DNA from 2 places in the Rhodoferax sp. GW822-FHT04A08 genome. Region 1 is predicted to be linked to the other one. Evidence: riboswitches for the same ligand, from Rfam matches in the RefSeq annotation. Region 1 holds a riboswitch; the other holds the start of a gene.
What was found. A riboswitch is a leader RNA that binds a small molecule or an ion and turns the genes downstream of it on or off. The one in region 1 is predicted to bind thiamine pyrophosphate.

Region 1 (7,485 bases):
ACCAGCTCAAGATCGATCAGGGGTTCGTCAGAAACATCCTGTCCGACCCCAATGATGCCGCCATTTCGAAGATGGTCATTCTGCTGGCCGAAAGCCTGGGACTTGACGTCATTGCGGAGGGTGTGGAAACGCAAGCCCAGGAACAGTTTCTTCATAGCCAGGGTTGCAGGTCCTGCCAGGGCTATCTGTTCAGCCAACCCTTGCAAGCCAGGGACCTGGAGGCTTATCTGCATCGATTTGCGTCGAAGTCGTAATATTTTTCCTGTAGCATGCTGTCAAAACATTGCAACAGCACAGGGAGTAAACATGCGGAATGCAACGATTGCATTGGCGGCACTTGTCGCCAGTTTGGGTGTCCATGCGCAGGAGTCACACTGGCGCTTCATGGCTGGACTTGGCTACGCAGATGGAGGCGAGAAGATCGCATCCGGCACCATCACCACCATCGGCACCAATACCGTGCGGCCCTTCGATATCCAGTCTGGCAATGGCTTCCAGTTCCGGGTGGGGGGCGAATACCGTTTGAGCGACCGGGTTGCACTGCAGGGCTCACTGGGCCATTCATCGAGCGAAGCCATGGGTATCAACGGCAGCTATGACTTCACCGTCATACCTTTCGAGTTGATGGGTTTTGTGGATATCGCAGCGGGGTGGCGTGTTGGCATTGGTGCACGCCAGTCGTCTGCGGAGCTGCGCGGTACCGGCGTGGCCGCTAATTCACCTGTCAACGGCACTTTTGTCAGCAGCCAAGGTGCGGTTCTGGAGGTGCAATATCTCTTTCAAAACGAGTCGGGGGCCCGGGGCAAGTCCGTTCCCCAGTTCGGCTTAAGTTTGCGCGGTGTGAACGAGACCTTTACCCAGACCTTGGGCACAATCAACGGCAACCATGTAGAGATTGGCGCGGTCATCTATTACTAAGTAGGTTGCCCGACCCGAGCTCTGAGGCCGTCAGGAGAATGTCTGGGGGCTCCATTGCAAGTGTCACAATGGCGCATCCATTCGATGTGTCAAAAAAATGAGCTTGCCAACCACCCGCACTGAGCCATCCATCTCTGCCGATTTCGAGCAGATGTTTCATTCGGCACCCATATCGCTGTGGCTTGAGGATTACAGTGCACTCAAGACCCTGTTTGATGCCTGGCGCGCACAGGGTGTGACGGACATCGCATCGCATCTGCGGCAGTTCCCTGCATTGATCACCCAGTGCTCCAGCAGCCTGAAGGTGCTGAAGGTCAACCAGCAGACATTGCGCCTGTTTGCCGCACGCGACCAGCAAGATCTGGTCAGCCGGTTGCACGAGGTATTCCGGGATGACACCTTGGACCAGATGCTCTCCGAGCTGGTGCATCTGTGGTCCGGCAACTTGAGCTTTTCCAACCAGACCGTGAACTACGCGCTGGATGGCCGCCGCATGGATGTGCAGATCAACGTCAGCGTTCTTCAGGGGCACGAGTCCACCTGGGACCGCGTCATGGTGTCGCTGGAAGATGTGACCGACAAAGTGAAGGCGCGCGCCGATCTGATTGCCAGTGAGCGCTATGCCCGCAATCTGTTTGACTATTCGCCGGTGTCGCTCTGGGTGGAAGACTTCAGCGGTGTGAAGCAACTGCTGGACGAGGCGCGCGCACAGGGCATAGAGGATTTCCGCACGTTCGTGAGCGTGCACCCGGACTTCGTCGTGCGCTGTGCGGAAAAGATCAAGGTGTTGGACGTGAACCGGCAAACGCTGCAGATGTTTGCTGCCAGAACCAAGGAAGAGTTGCTGACCCGGCTGGATGTGGTGTTTCGCGACGAAATGCATGTGTCATTCACCGAGCAGCTGGCCGACCTGTGGAACGGCAGTACCAACCAGATGCGCGAAGTGGTGAACTACTCGCTGGCCGGCTCGCTGATTAACATCCACATGCAGTTTTCCGTCCTGAGCGGGCACGAAGACACGTGGGACCTGGTGCTGGTGTCTCTGGTGGACATCACCGCACGCAAGAAGGCCGAAGCCTATCTGGAATTCCTGGGCAAGCACGACTCGCTGACCAAGCTGCACAACCGCGCCTTCTACACGGAGGAGCTCAACCGTATTTCGCGCCGCGGCCCGTGGCCGCTGAGCATTCTGGCGATGGATCTCAACGGGCTGAAGTCCGTTAACGATGTGGAAGGCCATGCGGCAGGCGACGGTATGCTGCGCCGCGTGGGCGAGGTGCTCAGCAGCGCTTCGGCCGGCACCAACTATTGCGTGGCACGGGTGGGAGGCGACGAGTTCATTGCACTGCTGCCAGGCTGTGACGAACGCGTGGCCCAGGCCTTCAAGGAGCGCGTGGAGTCCTTGCTGGAAATCAACAACCAGTACTACACCGGGCGCAAACTCAGCCTGGCCATCGGCATCGCCACGGCACAATCCGCAACCCACGTAGATGCACTCAGCCATGAGGCGGACAAGGCCATGTTCGCTGCCAAGACGCGCTTTTACGAAGACACCAAGATGGAGCGCAGGCGCTAGTCAGTGTGAGTTCGCTGGCGGCTTATATCCGTCGGTGAGCGTGCGCAGGAACGCGACCACGTCGCGGATCTCGGCGGCATTGAGCGCAGGCTTGTCACCACGCTTGCCACCAAATGGGGCGTCGGTGTTGATGGCGATTTGCAGGTCGTTGGGTAGGTCGTCGAAACGCTGCACTTCGCCTTTGCTGTTGCGTGGGTAGTATTTCTCGGGGCGGGTGTCACGTTCAACGTAAAAGGCCACGGCCTCCTCCAATGTGTGGAATACGCCGTTGTGGAAGAAGCTCTTGCGTATTGCCACATTGCGCAACGACGGTGTCTTGAACCTGCCGCAGTAATCCTTGTGATCCGTCAGATCCGTGCGTATGGGGCCGCACAACCCCATGTCATACCAGTCTTTGTTTGCGTTGGCGGCAATCCTGTTGTTGCGCGGCACGCCCAGGGCAATGAGGCCGAAGTCAGTGAAGTCCGGGAATGCGCCGCGTTTGACAGCGCTCACATGGCAGGATGCGCAGTTTCCTTTCTCCGGATCGTTGAAGGCACGCATACCGCGTAGCTCCTGTTGGCTGAGTTGGGTTTGGCCCCGCAAAAAGGCATCGTACTTGCTGTTGTAGGGATAGAAGTCTTCAGGATTCTGTTGAAACACCTCCAGCGCCCACAACAAGCCGTTCCAGGCCTTGTCGGGCGTGTCCAGTACGTGGGGGCCGAAAGTTTCGCGCATGCGCTGCGCGCTGGCAGATTGCTGCAACTGCCGAACCACACTGGCCGAGTCTGCATTGGCCATTTCCAGCGGCGACAGCAGGGGGAGCTGGGCTTGCTCATGAACACTGCTGACACGGCCATCCCAGGTGCTTCCGCCGGTAGGGCCTTGGTCCTCACTGTCGTTGCCATCGTTATCACTGAAGTGCTCGTTGAACGGTGGTGTTTGCTGGCGATAGGTCAGCGATGGCACCGCGCGCAGTCCGGGCGTGCGCAGGGCCGGGCCACCCAGTTGCACAGGTAGTGCATTGGGTGGGCCGTAGGCATGTTGCGGACTATGGCAGGACGCGCACGACATCTTGCCGGACGCCGACAGAGCCGTGTCAAAGAACAGGGCCTTGCCCAACTCTGCGAGTTCTTTTGCACTGGGGCGGCGCTCGAATGCCGTCTCATAGAAAGAGCGTTGTGGTGCTGGGGCTGAGGCCGCATGTGCCGGTGCAGATAGGGCAGGCGTTGCCGGATTGCAAGCGGTCAGCCAAACGGAGCACAACAAGGCAATGGGAAGAGTGGGCGTGACGACGCGCGCCGCTGAGCACCTCAGAAAGCGGCAAAGAACGTGAACTTGCATGCATTCAGCTTACTTTTGCCGTATGACGGTTGGGTGACAAGACCTTCCACCTTCATGAAGTTGTCTTAATGCGTCGATACATTGGGCCTTTCGACAAACAAATTTTGGTAGCGCTCATGAAGAATTCGCCGATGAAAGCATGGTTCCCACTCACAGCAGTAGCCGCTCTGGCACTTACCGCCTGCGGCAGCGGAGACACTGATCCGACCAAGGTTTTGCAATCCAGAATCAAGAACGTTGTGGTGATATACGCAGAGAACCGTTCTTTCGACAGCCTGTACGGCAAGTTCCCAGGGGCCAACGGACTCAATGCTGTGCTGGATGCCAATGGCAACCCGACTTCCGCCTATATTCCTCAAAAGGACCGTGATGGCACTACAGTGCTGGCCACGCTGCCGCAAACCTGGGGCGGTGTTACGGCTGGTGGTGTTACGCCGGTTGTGACGCAGGCGCAAAGTGCTAATTTGCCGAATGCACCTTTCTCAGTGGAAACGGCTTTTTTCGCGGCTTCTGGCTCCAAGTTGACCACCAGCACAGTGACACGTGACCTTTTCCACCGCTTCTTTGAAAACCAGATGCAAATCAACGGTGGCAAGAACGACATGTTTGCTGCGTGGGCCGATGGTGGTGGTCTCACTATGGGAGGCTTTGACTACAGTGCGTCGCCCATGTTCAAGTTGGCCAAGCAGTACGTGCTGGCAGACAACTTCTTCCAGGCGGCGTATGGTGGCTCTTTTCTGAACCACCAGTACCTGGTGTGTGCTTGTGCGCCGGAATATCCCAACGCAGATACGGCGACCGCAGCGCCTACCATTGCGAAACTCGATACCGATGCGTCGGGCAATTACCTTCCCAAACTGACCGTCAAAGGCACCAGCCCGGCCTCGGCAATGACAGGTCCAGCCGCTTTCCTGCTGAGCGGCAACATCACACCCGCCAACTATTTTGGTGATGGCAAGTTCTACGCCGTCAACACCATGCAGGCGCCTTACCAGCCCAGCGGCAATCCGCCCGCCAACGTGACTGGCAACAATGCTTTGTATGCCGACACCACCAAGGCCACCACATTGCCCCCGCAAACCGCCACCACCATCGGTGATTTGCTGGATGCCAAGAAGGTGAGCTGGAAGTGGTATTCGGGCTCCTGGAACAACGCGGTGACAGACGGCATGCAGGCACCGACGGCCACCCGCAATGTGATCTACAACGGCAACACCTTTGGCGTTGCAACGACCGCCAACCTGGACTTTCAGCCGCATCACCAACCGTTCAATTACTACGCCAAGTTTGATCCGGTGGCCAATACCGCCAACCGCACGGCACATCTGAAGGACTACACCGATCTGGTCGCCGATGCCGCCGCAGGTACATTGCCCGCCGTGACTTTCTACAAACCGGAGGGGCTCTACAACCAACATCCCGGCTACGCCAACATCTCCGATGGCGATGCCCGGATTGCAGACCTGATCGCCAAGTTGCAGGCCAGCCCGCAGTGGAACAACATGGCAATCGTGGTGACCTACGACGAGTTCGGTGGTCAGTGGGACCATGTGGCACCACCCAAGGGTGACAAGATTGGCCCTGGCACGCGCATTCCCGCATTGGTGATTTCGCCCTGGGCCAAATCCGGTACCGTGGACCATACCCAATACGACACGGGCTCGGTCTTGCGCCTCATTACAAGAACCTTTGGTCTGGACACCTTGCCCGGCCTTGCCGCGCGTGACGCCGCATTGAAGGCCAATGGTGCATCGCCCATGGGTGACATGACCAACGCGCTGATTCTGAATTAATTGTTCCATCCGCCCGTCCGCTGTGGCGGGCGTTTGCAAGACGCACGTGTTGCAAACACGGTAAGCGCCTGACCGGAACGCCGGGCAGGCGCTTTCTCTTTGGGCCATTCGGGGACCCGTTTCTGAGCACCTGAGCACAGAACATACAATATGCCCGTGCTCGCTGGAGCACATTCGCTAGGGGTGTTGGTCCGCGCAATCGGACTGACTGAGAAAGTCCCTTTGAACCTGATTGAGGTAATCCTCGCGCAGGGAAGCAGTTTCAGACGGCACCGAGCCGTAGTCTCCCGCTTACCTGCCAACACTTTTGCATGGAGCAACAGGATGGCAACGACAACTACCGGCACTTCGTCCGGATCTACCAATTACGCATTGGGCAGCCTGCCCGCCAGTGAGCGCGTCTTCAGCTGGCATGAGCATGCTTCGCTCTGGTTCAGCCTGGGGGTGGGCCTGCTGGTGATGCAAATGGGCGCCTATCTGGTGCCCGCTGTAGGCACGCGTGATGCGGCTATTGCCATCTTGCTGGGTACCGCAGTGGGTGCGGGCCTGCTGGCCTGGACTGCCAAGCTGGGCGCGGACAGCGGCCTCACCAGCGCGGGCCTGATGCACAAGACCTACGGTCACTGGTTTGCCCGGCTGCCGGTGTTTCTCAATATCGCGCAACTGATCGGCTGGACCACGTTCGAGCTGGTCATCATGCGCGATGGCACCTTGGCCATTCTCAAACAATCCCTGGGCCTGCCGCTCGAAGGCTGGGTGGGCAACGCGGCGACCACGCTGTTGTGGGGCGCGGTGCTGACGCTGCTGCTGGCCGGGTCCATGACCCAGCTGGTGCGCAAGATCATCGGCCGCTATGGCCTGCCGCTGGTGCTGCTGTCGCTGCTGTGGCTGAGCTGGCAGTTTGGTGGCAAGGTGCAGTCACACGGATTCGCTGCCTTCATGGACCGCGCGGGTGACGGCAGCATGGGTCTGCTTGCTGCCATGGATCTGGTCATTGCCATGCCGGTGTCGTGGTTGCCGCTGGTGGCGGACTATGCACGCTTTGGCAAGAGCGGACGCGGTGCCTTCTCGGGTACCTGGGTCGGCTACGCGGTGGCCAATGTCTGGTGCTACGCGCTGGGTGTGATGGTGGCCAGTGTGTCGGCCCCCGACGCCGATCTGGTGGGCACCTTGCTGCTGGCGCAAGGCGGCCTGATTGCGCTGAGCCTGATCCTGGTCGACGAAATCGACAACGCCTATGGCGATGTGTATTCCGGCGCGGTTTCCACCCACAGCCTATTACCCAAGTGGTCCATCCGCACCTGGGGCATGCTGCTGGCGGTGCTGTGCACCGTGCTGGCACTGGTGCTGCCCATGCACGACCTGGAGCCTTTCCTGCTGATGCTCAGCTCCGTGTTCGTGCCACTGTATGGCGTGATCCTGGGGCGCCTGGGCTTTGCAGAAACCCGGGGTAGCTCGGGCGTGAAGGTGGATTTTGTCGCCGCCGGCATCTGGATCGCAGGCATTGTCGTGTTCCAGGTGTTGACGAATTTGGCGCCGCAGTGGGGTGCCACCTTGCCCACCCTGCTGCTGACCGGCGTGCTGGCGGTCGTGACCCGCAAACCCTGAGCGTTTCAGCGCGGCAAGCGCACCATGGCCTGGGGTGCGTAGCCGTGGTTGAGTGGTCCGCTGCCTTTGCCGGTGCGCACCTGCGCACCGTGCAGCAGGGCACCCCGTATGTAGTTGCGGGCAGATTGCACCGCCTCTGCCAGGGGTTGGCCCAGCGCCAGATGGGCGGCGATGGCCGAAGACAGAGTGCATCCGGTGCCATGCGTGTTGGGCGTGTGGATGCGGCTGTCGCGCATCCAGACCTTCTCGCCGGTCGCCAGCGCCAGC
Region 2 (7,485 bases), on a different contig from region 1:
CAAACACGGTGACACGGTTCTTGCCCGCGTTCTTGGAGAAATACATGGCCGTGTCGGCATTCTTGAGCAGGGTGGAGTAGTCCTCACCATGCAGCGGGTACTCCGCCACGCCGATGCTCACGCCCAGATAGGCATTGTGCGGCGCAGTGTCATAGGGACGGGCTACGGCCAGCAGCACGTTCTTGAGTGCCAGCTTGGCGGCCTCCGCGTTTTTGCCCCCGTACAGCAGCACGAATTCGTCACCACCCAGGCGCGCCATCATGTCACCCGGCCCAATGAGCTTGACCAGACGTTTGGTGGTTTCCACCAGCACGGCGTCGCCCATGGCGTGGCCATAGGTGTCGTTGACTTTCTTGAAGCCGTCCAGATCCAGCAGGGCGATGGAGAACGGTCCCTTGCCTTCCTGTATGTACTCGTCCACTGTCTTCTTCAGGAAGGCGCGGTTGGGCAAGCCGGTGAGCTCGTCATTTTCGGCAGCCCGACGTAGCGCGAAGTCTTCGGTCTTCCAGCGTGAAATATCGAATATGCAGAAAACGTGCTGACCCACGCCCGACAGTGGATAGCAGCGCAGGTTGATCCAGCACTCCGCACCACCCTTGAGAATGCGCAGGTCGCGCGAGAAGGTTTCAGCTGTCCCGGCCAGCGCCTGACGGAAGCCCGCGACGTCTTCCGGGTGTACAACCTCTGCAAAATTCTTGGGTATCTGCGCGCCAGGAATTTGGGTAAACCAGCGCTGGCCCGGCTCCGACACGAACAGGATATCGAGCTTGCCGTCTACCCGCAGCACGGCATCCAGGACCCGATCCAAGGTGGGGGAGCTCATGGTGGATTAGTTGAATGGAAGGGCATGGAAACAAGAATTAGAGATTTCGCCTGCCAATGCTCACATTCATCCTCCAACAATTGCTATTAATCTGGAGAATACCATTCACTAACGCGTTTCAGCAAACCGCCCCAGGTCGGTCCCGCCATGGGCGCAGCATGACGCTGTCGAGGTGGTTGTGTCCATGACCGTGCCAATATCGCAGCCGTGTAAAGTCGGCGCCAACTGCTCAGGCAAGGTTGCGCGAGTGTGGTCTGTACGACACACTACCCTGTCTGGTGAGGGTCTGTTTCGATTGAACCGCCTGCAAGGCTCGTGGTACCCTTATGAGTACCCAATATAAAACAGTTGGCTCTAATATCGTCACATATGATCCAGTCTGATCAGGACATTCGCAACCGGTTGCTGGTTGCGAAGCTGCCTGCGATGCCACAAATCTTGCTCAAGTTGCTTGGGTTGTGCCAAGCAGACGGAGCGGGCATGGCTGAAATGGCCAAGCTGGTGGCCAACGATCCGGGCATGACGGTCAAGGTACTCAACGTGGCCAACAGCGCAGCCTACAACCGGGGTGGACAGAAAGTGGGCCTGATGCAGGCCCTTTCCACTTTGGGCTCGGACATGATCAAAACCCTGGTCATCAGCGAGTCGGTGCTGCAGACATTCAACAGCTTTCCGTATTCCGCCAACAGTGACCTGCGCGTCTTCTGGAAGCATGCCTTGACCACGGCCGTCATTGCGCGCGAGCTGGCCCGGGCCATGGACTATGCGCATGGTGAGGAAGCCTATCTCGCCGGCCTGCTGCACGATGTTGGTCGCATGGCGTTGCTGGCAGCCGCGCCCGACGACTACACCAGCATCTTCTACTCGCCCGACAACGAGACGCTGTGCGCCCTGGAGCAGCGTAGCCTACAGATTTCCCATGTGGAGGCCGGAGCCTGGCTGATCGAGCGCTGGAATCTGGACTCCTACATGGCCGATGCGGTGCTCTACCACCATGAGCCGGCCAGCCGGGTCGAGGGTGCGCACCCGCTGATCCGCATTGTTCATCTGGCCCATGCGCTGGCTTCGCACGACGCAGCGCTGCCGCTGGCCGAAGATGCCGGCTACCTGTGCAAGATTTCCGGCGAGAACCTGCTGGCGATCACGCAGGGAGCCGCCGGGCAGGTGGAAAAGGCAGCAGCCTATCTGGGCATTGATCTGTCGGGTCTGGAGGCCTGGACGCCACCGCAGACCTTGGGTGCTCCGGCGGCCAACCCGATCCAGCAGCGCATGAACGAGGAAATTCAGCACATGGCGCTGGCCGCCGAGGTGGGGCAATCGCTGGCGCGGCAAAAGGATGACAACCAGCTCCTCAAGGTCATCCGCCAGAACGCCCAAATCCTGTACGACCTGGACAACACCATCATTCTGCTGATGAGCGGCAACGCCCAGTCACTGGTCGGCGTGTCCGTGGCGGACCATTTGCAGCGGTTGTCCGAGTTTTCCGTGATGCTGTCGGCTGGTGGCGGCATCGCGCAGTGCGCCTTGCAGAACCGGGTGGCTTTCCTGAGCCGCAAGGATGGTTTGCTCAATCTGAACGAAGAGCAGCTCCTGCGCACCTTTGATGCGGATGGCCTGGTATGCATTCCCCTGACCAGTGGCGCGCGTTGCCTGGGCGTGCTGGTGGGTGGTGTTCCCGCTCGCCTCATGCCCGATCTGAAGCGGCGCGAGCGCTTTCTGCAGGCCTTTGGTGTGCAGGCCGCTACGGCGCTCAATGTGGTCAACAGCGATCGCAGCGAGATCGACCGCCGTATCACTGCCATCAAGGAAGAGCATCGGGAAAGCGCAAGGCGCGTGCTGCACGAAGTCAACAATCCGCTGTCCATCATCAAGAACTACCTCGGTGTGCTGGATGACAAACTCACACGGCATGAACCCGTGGAAGGCGAGCTCAGCGTATTGAATGAAGAAATCGACCGTGTCGGCAACATCATGAATGAGTTTGTCGGTGCGGCCCCCGTGGTCGCGCCCGGCAAGGTCAATCTCAATCACGTCGTGGGCAATGTGGTGCGCCTGTTTCGCGAGAGCAAGTTCCTGCCCCCGTCGGTGGAAATCCTCTCGCAATTGTCGGAGCGCGACTGCGAGATCGAAGGCCCGGCCGACACGATCAAGCAGATCCTGGTCAACCTGATCAAGAATGCTGTCGAGGCCATGCCCAAGGGCGGTCGTATCGAGATCGCGCTCGGTGGCCCGGTGCAGCGGGATGGCCGCCCCTACTACACGCTGTGCGTGAAGGACAACGGTCCCGGCATTCCGCCCCAACTGCGTAGCCGGCTGTTTTCTCCCGTGCAGAGCACCAAGGCTGGCACGAATCGCGGCATTGGTCTGAGTATTGTGCATGGTCTGGTCAAGAAGCTGGGCGGCAGAATCGAATGCCAGAGCAGTGCCATGGGCACCGCGTTCGAGATGGAATTGCCCGTGCCCGTGACGGCCTCCGCTCGCAGCGGCGCCGGCATGCCTTTCCTGCAAGATCGTGTTTGATACCCACGCTTCGGCTGGAAAGGGCGCATCGGTCGATGCCGCGTTTCTACAGTCCTCCCAATTGCTCAACTCTCCGGTAGGCGAATACCAGCCACGCGTATTGCTGGTGGATGATGAACCCCGCGTGCTGGCCAGTCTGCTGGAGCTGCTCAACGGCAGGGGCTACCACATCACAACTGCGGGCGGCGGACGGGAGGCCATAGAGCACTTGAGCAGGACGCCGTTTGATCTGGTGGTGCTGGACCTGCACATGCCGGAAGTGAGCGGGCATGATGTCATGGACTTCATCAGCGTGCGCAATCTGGACGCCCAGGTCGTGGTGACCAGCGGTGCCACCGAAATTGAAGCGGCCATCGGAGCCATACGCCAGGGCGCCTACGGCTATCTGCGCAAGCCGTATCCGAGGGAAGAGCTCTACAAGACCGTGGGCAATGCCCTGCAGCAGCGGCGCCTGGAGTCGGAAAACCAGCGCATCGCGCAGCAGCTCAAGCGCTCGGAGCGCATGTACCGCTATCTGGTGGATAGCTCGCCAGACATCATTTACACCCTGGGTCCGGACGGCTGCTTCACCTTCATCAATGACCGCGTACAACAACTGTTGGGCTACCGGCGCGAAGAGCTGATTGGTCAGCATTACTCCACCGTGGTGTATGAGGGCGATATGGAGCGCGCCAACTATGTGTTCAACGAAGGGCGCACCGCGTTTTCGCAATCGCGCAGCGTGGAACTGCGGCTCAAGCCTTTGCGCGCGGAAAACGAGCCACGCACCTTCAGCATCGTCATGGTGATGATTCAGCCGGGCACGGACAGTGACTCGGTGAAGCTGGATGCGCGCCACAAGACCGAAGGCGGCACCTACTGCGTGGCGCGTGACGTCACCGAGCGCAAGCGCGCCGACGAACAGATTGCCTATCAGGCCTATCACGACATCCTGACCGAGCTGCCCAATCGCGCGCTGTTCAAAGACCGCCTTGGCCTGGCATTGCTGCAGGCCAAGCGCAACGAGACCAATCTGGCGGTGATGTTCATTGATCTGGACCGCTTCAAGGTGGTGAACGACACGCTGGGCCATGGCGCAGGCGATGCCCTGCTGCAGCAGGTGGCCACGCGGCTCAAGGCCTGTCTGCGCCGCTGCGACACGCTCTCGCGCCTGGGAGGTGACGAATTCACCGCCGTGCTGCCAGAGCTGAGCGACCGCCAGGACGCCGCGCTGATCGCGGGCAAGTTTGTGGACTGTCTGCGCCAGCCGTTTCAGGTGGCTGGTCAGCCCGTGCACGTGTCGGCCAGCATTGGTGTTGCCCTGTACCCCTACGACGGTTCGCAGCAGGAGGAACTGGTGCGCAATGCCGACATCGCCATGTACCACATGAAGTCGCAGGGCAAGAACGGCTACGCGTTCTTCCATGCCAGCCTGCTCGAAACCTCGTACCAGAAGATCGTGCTAGAGCATGACCTGCACATGGCCCTGGAGCGCGGCGAGCTGGAAATGTTCTACCAGCCGCAAGTGGACATCAGCACCCAGAAGATCATCGGCGCCGAGGCGTTGATGCGCTGGAACCATCCCGCGCGCGGCTTCATGGGAGCCGGCGAATTCCTGCCGTTTGCCGAAGAGAGCGGCCTGATCCTGCCTATCAGTGACTGGATGCTGGAGGCCATTTGCCGTGACTTCCTGGAGTGGACGGCACTTGGGGGCGACTCCATGCGCCTGTCGCTCAACATCTCTCCGCAGTACCTGGACCGGGGTGACTTCTTCGAGAAGCTCAAGAACGCGCTGGTGCGCCACCAAATCCCGCCCGGGCAGATCGAGGTCGAGGTGACCGAGAACATCTGCATCCGCAATCCGCAAAATGCCATCGATCAGCTCGACAAGCTCTGCCAACTGGGCGTGAGCGTGGCGATCGACGACTTCGGGACGGGCTATTCATCGCTGTCGTATCTGCACCGCTTCCCTATCCATACCATCAAGATCGATCGCTCCTTTGTCATGGAAATCCAGGACTCGGGTGCCCAGTTCCCGGTGGTGCTGGCCATTGTGGCCATCGCGCAGGGCCTGGGCCTGAACCTGGTATCGGAAGGGGTGGAAACGGCCGTGCAGGCCAAGTACCTCGCCGACGCGGGCTGCAGGATCATGCAGGGCTTTCTCTACCATCAGCCCATGGCGCAGGGCAAGTTGGTGGAGCTGCTTTCGGCGCAAGCGTCGGGTGGCGCAGAGCTGCACACACTCAACTGAATCCAATTTCGCATACACTGGCCGGGCTTGTCGGGGCGCCGTAGACGAAAGTCGAGGCTGAGACCACTTTGGTGGAACCCGCTGAACCTGATCGGGGTCATTCCCGCGTAGGGAACAACGCATATTGGCACCGGTCCCACCTGGCAATTCCCAGGGCACAACCCGGCCGCCCAGGCAGGCTCCATTCTTTACAACCGGAGACCGCCTTGACCCAAACATCGAACACCGTAGATACCGCGGGCCTTGCCAGCCGCATCACCCGCACGCCTTTCCCGGGCTCTTCCCGCATCCATATCCAGGGTTCGCGCCCGGACATCCGCGTGCCGTTTCGCGAAGTCACGCTCAGCGACACGCTGGTGCACACTGGCAGCGGTGAGCCGCGGCGCGAGCCCAATCCGGCCCTGCGGCTGTATGACTCTTCCGGCATTTACACCGATCCTTCGGTGCCCGTGGATATCACCCGCGGTCTGGCACCCTTGCGTGCCTCCTGGATCGCCGAGCGTGGCGACACCGAAGCGCTGCCGGGTATCAGCAGTGCCTACGGACGCCAGCGCCTGCAGGATCCGCGTCTACAGGCCTTGCGCATGGCCCACACCCCGGTACCGCGCCGCGCCAAGGCGGGCGCCAACGTGTCCCAGATGCACTATGCGAAGAAGGGCATCATCACGCCGGAGATGGAATACATCGCCATCCGCGAAAACCTGGTGCGCGCACAACTCCAGGAGCGCTTGGCCACCGAGCGTCTGCCCAAACCGGGCCAGGCCTTTGGTGCGTTGATGGCGCAGCAGGTCACGCCTGAGTTCGTGCGCGACGAAGTAGCTCGCGGCCGCGCCGTGATCCCCTCCAACATCAACCACCCCGAGAGCGAACCGATGATCATCGGCCGCAACTTTCTGGTGAAGGTGAATGCCAACATCGGCAATTCGGCGGTCACCTCGTCCATTGAGGAAGAAGTGGACAAGCTGGTCTGGTCCATCCGCTGGGGCGCCGACACGGTGATGGACCTCTCCACTGGCGACAACATCCACGAGACGCGTGAATGGATTCTGCGCAACTCACCCGTGCCCATCGGCACCGTGCCGATCTACCAGGCCTTGGAAAAGGTACATGGCCGCGCTGAAGACCTGAGCTGGGAACTGTTCCGCGATACGCTCATCGAGCAGGCCGAGCAGGGCGTGGACTATTTCACCATCCATGCCGGCGTGCGCCTAGCCTATGTGCCGCTCACCGCCAACCGCCTCACCGGCATCGTCTCGCGCGGCGGCTCCATCATGGCCAAGTGGTGCCTGTCGCACCACCGCGAGAGCTTTCTGTACGAGCACTTCGAAGACATCTGCGACATCATGAAGGCCTACGACGTGTGTTTCTCGCTTGGCGACGGCCTGCGTCCGGGCTCGATCGCCGACGCCAATGACGAAGCACAGTTCGCCGAACTGCACACCCTGGGCGAACTCACGCAGATTGCCTGGAAGCACGACGTGCAGGTGATGATTGAAGGGCCGGGTCACGTGCCGCTGCAACTGGTCAAGGAAAACGTGGACAAGCAACTGGAGGCCTGCTTCGAGGCGCCCTTCTACACCCTGGGCCCGCTGATCACGGACGTGTCGCCGGGCTACGACCACATCTCCTCAGCCATGGGTGCTGCCAACATTGGCTGGTACGGCACGGCCATGCTGTGCTACGTCACGCCCAAGGAGCACCTGGGCCTGCCCAACCGCGATGACGTCAAGCAGGGCCTGATCGCCTACAAGATTGCCGCCCACGCGGCTGACCTAGCCAAGGGATTCCCCGGCGCGCAGATGTGGGACAACGCCGTCTCCAAGGCGCGCTTCGAGTTCCGCTGGGAAGACCAGTTCCGCCTGGCGATCGACCCGGACACGGCCATGGCCTACCACGACGAAACGTTGCCCAA

Region 2: another riboswitch for thiamine pyrophosphate. It lies ahead of thiC (phosphomethylpyrimidine synthase ThiC); the one in region 1 lies ahead of AC1RMF_RS21065 (purine-cytosine permease family protein).

The regions. Positions count from the first base shown of each region.
Region 1 is NZ_JBXAMW010000014.1:7,800-15,284, forward strand. It holds gene AC1RMF_RS21040 (sensor domain-containing protein) at 1-254, shown strand, start outside; gene AC1RMF_RS21045 (hypothetical protein) at 307-918, shown strand; gene AC1RMF_RS21050 (sensor domain-containing diguanylate cyclase) at 1,016-2,494, shown strand; gene AC1RMF_RS21055 (cytochrome-c peroxidase) at 2,495-3,817, opposite strand; gene acpA (acid phosphatase) at 3,934-5,610, shown strand; TPP riboswitch at 5,780-5,882, shown strand; gene AC1RMF_RS21065 (purine-cytosine permease family protein) at 5,935-7,218, shown strand; gene thiD (bifunctional hydroxymethylpyrimidine kinase/phosphomethylpyrimidine kinase) at 7,224-7,485, opposite strand, start outside.
Region 2 is NZ_JBXAMW010000004.1:27,543-35,027, reverse strand. It holds gene AC1RMF_RS09805 (EAL domain-containing protein) at 1-823, opposite strand, end outside; gene AC1RMF_RS09800 (HDOD domain-containing protein) at 1,193-3,343, shown strand; gene AC1RMF_RS09795 (putative bifunctional diguanylate cyclase/phosphodiesterase) at 3,405-5,573, shown strand; TPP riboswitch at 5,595-5,704, shown strand; gene thiC (phosphomethylpyrimidine synthase ThiC) at 5,780-7,485, shown strand, end outside.